Regions from separate parts of the Mesorhizobium sp. P5_C1 genome, predicted to be linked through region 2. Evidence: predicted binding sites of a transcription regulator. Region 2 holds the regulator's gene; the other holds the start of a gene.
What was found. Region 2 encodes HrcA, which represses chaperone genes, less so after heat shock. Its sites were predicted from a motif close to GTTAGCACTCNCNNNNNGNGAGTGCTAAC; they were not measured.
Positions count from the first base shown of each region.

Region 1 (4,514 bases), on a different contig from region 2:
TGAAGCCCATGATCAAGGCGGCAACCCAGAATGTGATGAGGTCAGGTCCGCTGGCGAGGACCAGGGAGCTGACAAACGCGACGGCACCGATCGCCGCAATGGCAAGGCGGTAGTCGATGCGCGCCTCGAACACGGTCGCCGTCATCGCACCCAGGACCTGAACCGCGAGGCTGGCCGAGACGATCAGGCCAACGGTGCGGCCATCGATGCCGTATTGTGCGCCAAGCGGCTCCAGAAAGGCCCACACCGCGCCGAAGAACATGAAGTAGCAGAAGACCGACAGCAGGGCGGTCATCGAAGGGACCGTCAGCACATTGGCCAGATTCTCTTCCTTGGGCAGATCGGCATAGTCAGTGGGAACGGTGAAGGCGACCGCCAGCGAGGCAACGCAGACGATGGCGAGAACGATGAAGCCGCCCGCCGACCCGGCTGCCGGGATGACATAGAGCGCCAGCAGCAGGGCAAGCGCGCATTGCGCCAGCGTTTGCATGGTGACGAAATAGCCACCGATGCGCTCGGCCCGCCGTGAGCGGGCAATGAGTTCGGTGGCGACCGCCACCAGGCCGCCCTCGGCCAGCCCGGCCAGGGCGCGAACCGCAATCAGCATGTTGGCGCCGGCGGCATAGGCCGTCCAAACATTCGCCATCGCCAGCAGGAGCAGAAGGGCCGCACTTTTCCAGCGCATGTTGTGGGCCGAAAGCAGCATCGCCACGATTGCCGAGCCGATAGCAATGGCGATCATCTCGGCGGTGGCGACCAGCGCCAGCTCATCGCCGCTGACATGGCCCTCGGTGAAAAGGGCGCCGAGCAGCACCGGCTGCAGTCCGAGGATGAGCAGGCCGACCGAACCGATCCACAGCGCCGAGGCAAGCTGCCGGCCGGTCGGATTGCCGACCAGCCAGTCGCCGCTTCCGGTGTGCCCGGTATCTGTCGAAGTCAAAGGCGTCTCCCAACGTCCTTGCCGTGCGGCAAAAAAACTGACAACCTGTCAGCATTTCAGAAACTGATACTTGATCATATTTTTTGTCAATCAGAATTTGGAAACTCGTGCGAAAGACCCGTGCATGATGGAAGCAACGCGAACGGCCACCGAACCCAGGCGCAAACCCAAGCAGGAGCGCAGCCGCGAGCGCATTGACGCGATCCTGTCGACAACCATGCGGCTGATCGGCGAAAAGGGCATCGACGCCGTGACAATGAAGGAGGTCGGCATGCTGGCGGGCGGACCGATCGCCACCGTCTACCATTACTTCCCCAACAAGTCGGCGATCCTGGCAATGCTCTACGAGCGGTTTTCCGAGGTCAGCCGCACGCGGCTGACAGCGATCATCAGCGACATCCGCGAGGCCAAGGACGTGATCGTGGCGGCCGACCGGCTGCTTGACGACTATCACAGCCGTGTCGCCGGCGATCCGGCCATCCAGGATTTGCAGAACGCCATCCAAGCCGACAAGGCGCTCAAGAATCTCGACATCGCCGAAACCCGGCATCAAGCCAAGATGTTCTGCGACCGCGTCAGTCCCCTGCTCGCCCCCGAGAAGCGCGAGCAGTTCGAACGCATCGTTCTGCTGATCTTCCAGCTAGCCGGTGGTGTGGTGCGCCTGGCACTTGCCGAGGGCGAAGCGGAAAGTCGGCAAACCATCGAGGATTACCGGTCGATCATCCACACTCAGTTGCGGCTCTTTCTCTAGCCGCCGCCTCATGCGAATTTCGCGTGTTTCGACAGCGTGTCGCGCCTTGACTCTGGCAGGCCGGCGGCCTATTTCAGCGCCACGTTAGCACTCGCCATTGGTGAGTGCTAACCATATGTCCGGCGTCGCCGGACGGAGGAACTGTTCTCACCGTTCTCATCGAGGAAGAAAAAATGGCAAAGTCGAAGTTCCGCCCGCTTCATGACCGCGTGGTCGTTCGCCGGGTCGAATCCGAATCCAAGACCGCCGGCGGGATCATCATCCCCGATACGGCAAAGGAAAAGCCGCAGGAAGGCGAGATCATCGCTGTCGGCTCCGGCGCTCGTGACGAAGCCGGCAAGCTTGTCCCGCTGGACGTCAAGGCCGGCGACCGCATCCTGTTCGGCAAGTGGTCGGGCACCGAAGTCAAGCTCAATGGCGAAGACCTTCTGATCATGAAGGAATCCGACATCATGGGCATCATCGGCTGATATCAGCACTTTCCGTCAACTGAATTCCCGGGCTCAATCCAAGCCCTTGCCAGGAGTTAAAAATGGCTGCCAAAGACGTAAAATTCTCCCGTGATGCCCGCGAGCGCATGCTGCGCGGCGTCAACATCCTCGCCGACGCGGTGAAGGTCACTCTCGGCCCCAAGGGCCGCAACGTCGTCATCGACAAGTCGTTCGGCGCCCCGCGCATCACTAAGGACGGCGTCACCGTCGCCAAGGAAATCGAGCTCGAGGACAAGTTCGAAAACATGGGCGCGCAGATGGTCCGCGAAGTTGCTTCGAAGACCAACGACATCGCCGGCGACGGCACCACGACCGCGACCGTTCTGGCGCAGTCGATCGTCCAGGAAGGCCACAAGTCGGTTGCCGCCGGCATGAACCCGATGGACCTGAAGCGCGGCATCGATCTGGCCGTGACCGAAGTCGTCGCGGCGCTCGGCAAGGCTGCCAAGAAGATCAAGACCTCCGAGGAAGTTGCTCAGGTCGGCACGATCTCGGCCAATGGCGACGAGTCGGTCGGCAAGATGATCGCGGAAGCGATGCAGAAGGTCGGCAACGAGGGCGTCATCACGGTCGAGGAAGCCAAGACCGCCGAGACCGAACTCGAAGTCGTCGAAGGCATGCAGTTCGACCGCGGCTACCTCAGCCCCTACTTCGTCACCAACGCCGACAAGATGGTTGCCGAGCTCGAGGACGTCTACATCCTCCTGCACGAGAAGAAGCTCTCCAACCTTCAGGCCATGCTGCCGGTTCTCGAAGCCGTCGTGCAGACCTCGAAGCCACTGCTCATCATCTCGGAAGACGTCGAAGGCGAGGCTCTGGCCACGCTGGTCGTCAACAAGCTGCGTGGCGGCCTGAAGATCGCCGCCGTCAAGGCGCCGGGCTTCGGTGATCGCCGCAAGGCCATGCTGGAAGACATCGCCATCCTCACCGGTGGCCAGGTCATTTCGGAAGACCTCGGCATCAAGCTCGAGAACGTCGGCCTCAACATGCTCGGCCGCGCCAAGAAGGTGTCGATCTCCAAGGAGAACACCACCATCGTCGACGGCGCCGGCAAGAAGGCCGAGATCCAGGGCCGCGTCGCCCAGATCAAGCAGCAGATCGAAGAGACCACCTCGGACTACGACAAGGAGAAGCTGCAGGAACGTCTCGCGAAGCTCGCGGGCGGCGTTGCGGTGATCCGCGTCGGCGGTGCGACGGAAGTCGAAGTCAAGGAAAAGAAGGATCGCGTCGATGACGCCCTCAACGCGACCCGCGCGGCCGTGGAAGAAGGCATCGTTGCAGGCGGCGGCGTCGCCCTGCTGCGCGCTTCGGCCAACATCAAGGCCACCGGCGCCAATGCCGACCAGGCCGCTGGCATCAACATCGTTCGTCGTGCACTGCAGGCTCCGGCCCGCCAGATCGCGGCCAACGCCGGTGCGGAAGCATCGATCGTTGCCGGCAAGATCCTCGAGAACAAGGGCGCGACCTTCGGCTACAACGCCCAGACCGGCGAGTATGGCGACATGATCGCCATGGGTATCGTCGATCCGGTCAAGGTCGTGCGTACGGCTCTCCAGGACGCGGCCTCGGTCGCCGGCCTGCTCGTCACCACCGAAGCCATGATCGCGGAGGCTCCGAAGAAGGAGTCGGCTGGCGGCGGCATGCCTGGCGGCATGGGCGGCGGCGGCATGGGCGGCATGGGCGGCATGGACTTCTAAGAAGTCCATAAAGCACGCCCATGAATCCAAGTTGCTCAAGCCCGCAAGCGGGCTTGAGTGGCGGCATGGACTTCTAATCCAGCCCCTATCAACCTTCAGATACGGAAAGGGCGCCGAAAGGCGCCCTTTCTGTTTGCGTGTACCTTAAATCGTCGCGCCTTGACCGGCCCTCAGACCGCGGCATCCGCGCGTCGCCGTGCCTCTCCAGCCAGCACCGCGCCTTCAATCAGTGCCGCGACTTCGTCGGCGACCGCCTGCAACGGGGCGCGGTCGCGGGTGGCGCGCGCGATCACCATCAGCCCTTCCAGCGACGATTCGACCAGCAGCGCCAAAGCATGCGCGCGGCGCTCGGGCACCCCTGCCCTGACGAAGGCCTCTCGCAGCAAGCCGATCCATTGCTCGAAGGCCGATCTGCACAATTCGGCCAGCTCCGGCACATCGACCGGTGAATCCAACACCACGGGTGCGATCGGGCAGCCGAGCGTGAATTGGTTCTCCTCGAGCATGTGTCCGACCTCCTGGTAGATATGGTGGACGGCCACTGCCGGATCCTGCTCGGCGGCCAATGCCGCGCCCAGCCTTTGCGTCACCTTGTCGACGCTGTCACGCGTCACCTCGATGACCAGTTGGTCCTT
Region 1 covers NZ_JBFULQ010000024.1:11,882-16,395, reverse strand. Annotated here, with positions in the region: gene ACXJ7R_RS03900 (MFS transporter) at 1-940, opposite strand, end outside; gene ACXJ7R_RS03895 (TetR/AcrR family transcriptional regulator) at 1,065-1,691, shown strand; gene groES (co-chaperone GroES) at 1,865-2,161, shown strand; gene groL (chaperonin GroEL) at 2,224-3,879, shown strand; gene ACXJ7R_RS03880 (TetR/AcrR family transcriptional regulator) at 4,050-4,514, opposite strand, start outside.
Region 1: a site for HrcA is predicted at 1,775-1,803, ahead of groES (co-chaperone GroES). Genes of this name have one in related genera too.

Region 2 (4,514 bases):
GTCCGGCTCCGGCAGGCCATAGTCCTTGGCCGATTTCGCTTCGAAACCGAACGGCCCCATCAAATCGGCGAATTCGCGCAGCTTGCCGGCATTGTGGCTGGCGACGACGATCTTTTTTCCATCAAGCGAGTGAATGGTTGGCGAATGCATCATATGCCCCAGATCCGTGGCTCGGCGAATTCGATCGAATTGCCCGAGGGGTCGCGTATATAGATCGAACGGCCGCCTTGCGGCCATTCAAATTCGCTTTCGATGGCGATCTTCTTCGCCTCGAGATGCGTTTTCCAGCGCTCGATCTCGTCGGCGCTGGCCGCAAAGCAGAGATGACCTTCGCCGACTGCGCCGTGCGGCGGCACTTTCAGCCTCGCGTCGGGCGCCGGCGGCACTTTCGTCGCCTCGGCGTTGAAGATGAGCAACACGCCGGGTCCGCAGCGGAAGAAGAGGTGCCTGCCGTCAACCTTGCCGAGCAGGTCGAGCCCGAGGACGCCGGTGTAGAACTTCTCAGCAGAGTCAAGGTCGGTGACGTAGAGAGCCGATTCCAGAATGGCGGAGGGAATCACGAGGCACCCCCCTCTGCCCTACCGGGCATCTCCCCCGCAACGGGGGAGATTGGAAGCGTCAACGCCGGCTCACAGCTTGCAACGTTGGTGGTTGGCGAAACCAAGGACCACAGCCGATCTCCCCCCTTGCGGGGGAGATGGCCGGCAGGCCGGAGGGGGGTGGGAAGGATCGCCAACCTCATCAATACAAACCAGGCCTAAACCACCGCCATCTGCTGCAGGCTGACCAGGCGCTGGATGCCTTTCTTGGCCAGGCCCATCAGGTCGGCGAACTGGTCCTCGGAAAAGGGCTCGCCCTCGGCGGTGCCCTGGATCTCGACGATGCCGCCCTTGCCGGTCATGACGAAATTGGCGTCGGTGCCGGCCGAGGAATCTTCGAGATAATCGAGGTCGATGACCGGSTGGCCGTCATGGATGCCGCAGGAAATCGCCGCGACATGGTCCTTGAGCACCTTGGCGACGCTGGCCATCTGGCGGGCTTCCATCCAGCGCAGACAATCATACAGCGCCACCCAGCCGCCGGTGATCGAGGCCGTGCGGGTGCCGCCATCGGCCTGGATGACGTCGCAGTCGACGGTGATCTGCTGCTCGCCCAGCGCCTGCAGGTCGACCACGGCGCGCAAGGAGCGGCCGATCAGCCGCTGTATTTCCAGCGTGCGGCCGCCCTGCTTACCGGCGGAAGCCTCGCGGCGCATGCGCTCGCCCGTCGAGCGCGGCAGCATGCCGTATTCCGCCGTGACCCAGCCCTTGCCGGAATTGCGCATCCAGCCCGGCACCTTCTCCTCGAGGCTGGCGGTGCACAGGACATGGGTGTCGCCGAACTTCACCAGGCATGAGCCTTCGGCATGCTTGGAGACGCCGCGCTCAAAGGAGATGGCGCGCATTTCGTCGAATTGGCGTTTGGAGGGGCGCATTCAGGCTTCTTTCCCGTCATTTTTCGGATTCTTGGCCGGCTTGTAACCACATGGGGCGCGTGGCGCAAAGGAAAATGGCCGGTGATCTGACTTCAGACACCCGGGTGATCTGACTTCAGACACCTGGGTTGCGCGGACCATGGTGAAGTCTATATCCTTGGGCCGGAGGTTTTTGGCGCAATGACCAAGGCAGTTGCCGAACCCAGTCTGCTGTCGCCTGCGCTGCAGTCGCTCGACATGCGTTCGCGCGACATCTTCCGGCGCATCGTCGATTCCTACCTGAAGGACGGCGAACCCGTGGGATCACGCAGCCTGTCGCGCATCCTGCCGTCCTCACTGTCGCCCGCCACCATCCGCAACGTGATGAGCGACCTCGAGCATCTCGGCCTGATCTATGCCCCCCACATTTCCGCCGGCCGGTTGCCGACGCAGGCCGGCCTGCGCTTCTTCGTCGATGCCTTCATGGAACTCGGCGACCTCTCCGACGAGGAGCGCCGCACCATCGAGGCGCAGGTGCGCGCGTCCGGCTCGGGTGCGACGCTGGAACACATGCTGACCGAGGCCAGCCAGATGCTGTCGGGCATGTCGCGAGGCGCCGGCCTGGTGCTGGCCGCCAAGAACGAGGTGGCACTGAAGCACATCGAATTCATCCAGCTCGAGCCGACCAAGGCGCTGGCGGTGCTGGTGTCGCAAAACGGCGACGTCGAAAACCGCGTCGTCGAGTTGCCGGCCGGCATCACCGTCTCGCAGTTGCATGAAGCCTCGAATTTCCTCAACGCCCATATTCGCGGCCGCACGCTGGCCGAGGCGCGGATCGAGATTGCCCGCATCAAGGAGGAGACCAGGGCCGCGCTCGACACGCTGTCGCAAGACTTGGTCGAGAAGGGGCTGGCGGTGTGGGCCGGCGCCGAGAGCGGCCTGCCGGCGCGGCTCATCGTGCGTGGCCGCGCCAACCTGCTCGAAAACGTCACCGCCCAGGCCGACATCGAACTGTTGCGTCACCTGTTCGAGGACATGGAGACGCAGGATGGGCTGATCCAGCTGCTTGACCTGGCCGAACAGGGATCGGGCGTGCGCATCTTCATCGGTTCGGAAAACAAGCTGTTTTCGCTGTCGGGCTCGTCGCTGGTCGTCGCGCCCTATCGCGACAAGGACGCCCGCGTCGTCGGCGCACTCGGCGTCATCGGCCCGACCCGGCTCAACTATGCCCGCATCGTGCCAATGGTCGACTATACGGCGCAGCTGATTTCCCGCATGCTGCGTTGAACTGGGTAACCGAGGAGACGACGATGGCGCTCGAAGAATTCAAGGCCCGGATCAGTCTGTTGCTCGAAGAAATGGTCAACCAGCCGGAGGACCAGCACGAAATCCAGGAGCAGTTGCGCGAGAAACTGCAGGAAATGCGCGCCATGGGCCTGCCGCTGCCGGCCGATCTCGTCGCGCTGGAAAAGCGCCTCGACGACGATTTCTACGCCGCCGGCACCTGAGGCTGGAGACCGTTTCACCTCAACTCATCATGTGAGGCGGAACCGAGGAACAAACAGGCCGTTGATTCCTTCGCGACAAGGTGGAGGACGAAATGATCCGATTGGCCGGGCTGGCGTTTCCTGCCGCACTGTTTCTCACGACGGCTGCATTGGCCCAGCAAGCGGAGCAGCCAGTACTGAGGGGTGCCGCCGCCTTCGGCGACTGGCGTGCCGACAGGCCTGGGGTGCGCCGCCTGATCAAGCCGCAAGACCTGCCTAGGCCTTATGTCACCAAATCCGCCTCGAACGGCGCCGGCCTCGCCGACCGGCCGGCGGACGCCGAGCTGAAATTGCCGCCGGGCTTTTCGGCCGAGCTGATGGCGTCGGGCATCGACAATCCGCGCGTCGTGCGCACCGCGCCAAATGGCGACCTGTTCGTCGCCGACAGCGAAGCCAACCAGATCCGCGTCTATCGCCTTGCCGAGGGCAGCGCGAAGCCGGCGAAGGACGGCATATTTGCCGGCGATCTCAACCAGCCCTACGGCATCGCCTTCTACCCGCCGGGCAAGGACCCGCAATGGGTTTATGTCGCCAACAGCGACAGCATCGTGCGCTTTGCCTATCGCGATGGTGACCTGAAGGCGGCCAGTGATCCGGAAACCATCGTCGAAAACATCCCTGCCAATCATCACTGGACCCGCGACATCGTCTTCTCGCCGGACGGCAAGACGCTCTATCTGTCGGTCGGCTCGGGATCGAACGTCGCCGAGAACATGGCAAAGGAGCCGGATGGCGGCCTCGACGCCTGGACGAAGTCGCAGCCGCTGGGTGCTGCTTGGGGGTCCGAGGACGGCCGTGCCGACGTGCTGGCCTTCGACCCCGACGGCAAGAATGGCCGCATCGTCGCCACCGGCTTGCGCAACTGTTCGGGCATGACGGTCCAGCCGGCGACCGGGGCGCTGTGGTGCGTCGTCAACGAGCGCGATGCACTCGGCGACAATGTGCCGTCCGAATATGCGACTGTGGTCAAGGACGGCGCTTTCTATGGCTGGCCCTGGTATTACATCGGCAACAACGAGGATCCACGCCACAAGGGCGAGCGCCCCGATCTTGCCGGCAAGGCGACCATTCCCGATGTGCTGATGCAGGCGCACTCGGCGCCGCTCAACATCGCCTTCTACGACAGAAAGGACTTGGCCCTCGGTTCCGGCTTTCCGGCCGAATACAAAGGCGATGCCTTCGTCGCCTTGCACGGTTCATGGAATCGCGGCAACCGAACCGGGTACAAGGTGGTGAGGTTGCTGTTCAAGGACGGCAAGCCGACCGGCGAGTACGAGGACTTCATCACCGGCTTCGTCGTCTCCAACGGCGAGGTGTGGGGACGACCGGTCGGCGTCGCGGTGGCCCGGGACGGCGCGCTGATCGTGACCGAGGACGGCAACGGAACCATCTGGCGCGTCACCTATAGTGGCGGCCGTTCCTGACAGCATGGTCGCACGCCGACGTGGTGCAATCGAATCCGGCTTCAGCCAATTCCCGCATGGCTGACCTTGTGTCATAGGTCGTCGGTGCAA
Region 2 covers NZ_JBFULQ010000007.1:5,935-10,448, reverse strand. Annotated here, with positions in the region: gene rdgB (RdgB/HAM1 family non-canonical purine NTP pyrophosphatase) at 1-135, opposite strand, end outside; gene ACXJ7R_RS01555 (VOC family protein) at 150-560, opposite strand; gene rph (ribonuclease PH) at 758-1,474, opposite strand; gene hrcA (heat-inducible transcriptional repressor HrcA) at 1,655-2,740, shown strand; gene ACXJ7R_RS01540 (hypothetical protein) at 2,764-2,961, shown strand; gene ACXJ7R_RS01535 (PQQ-dependent sugar dehydrogenase) at 3,054-4,424, shown strand.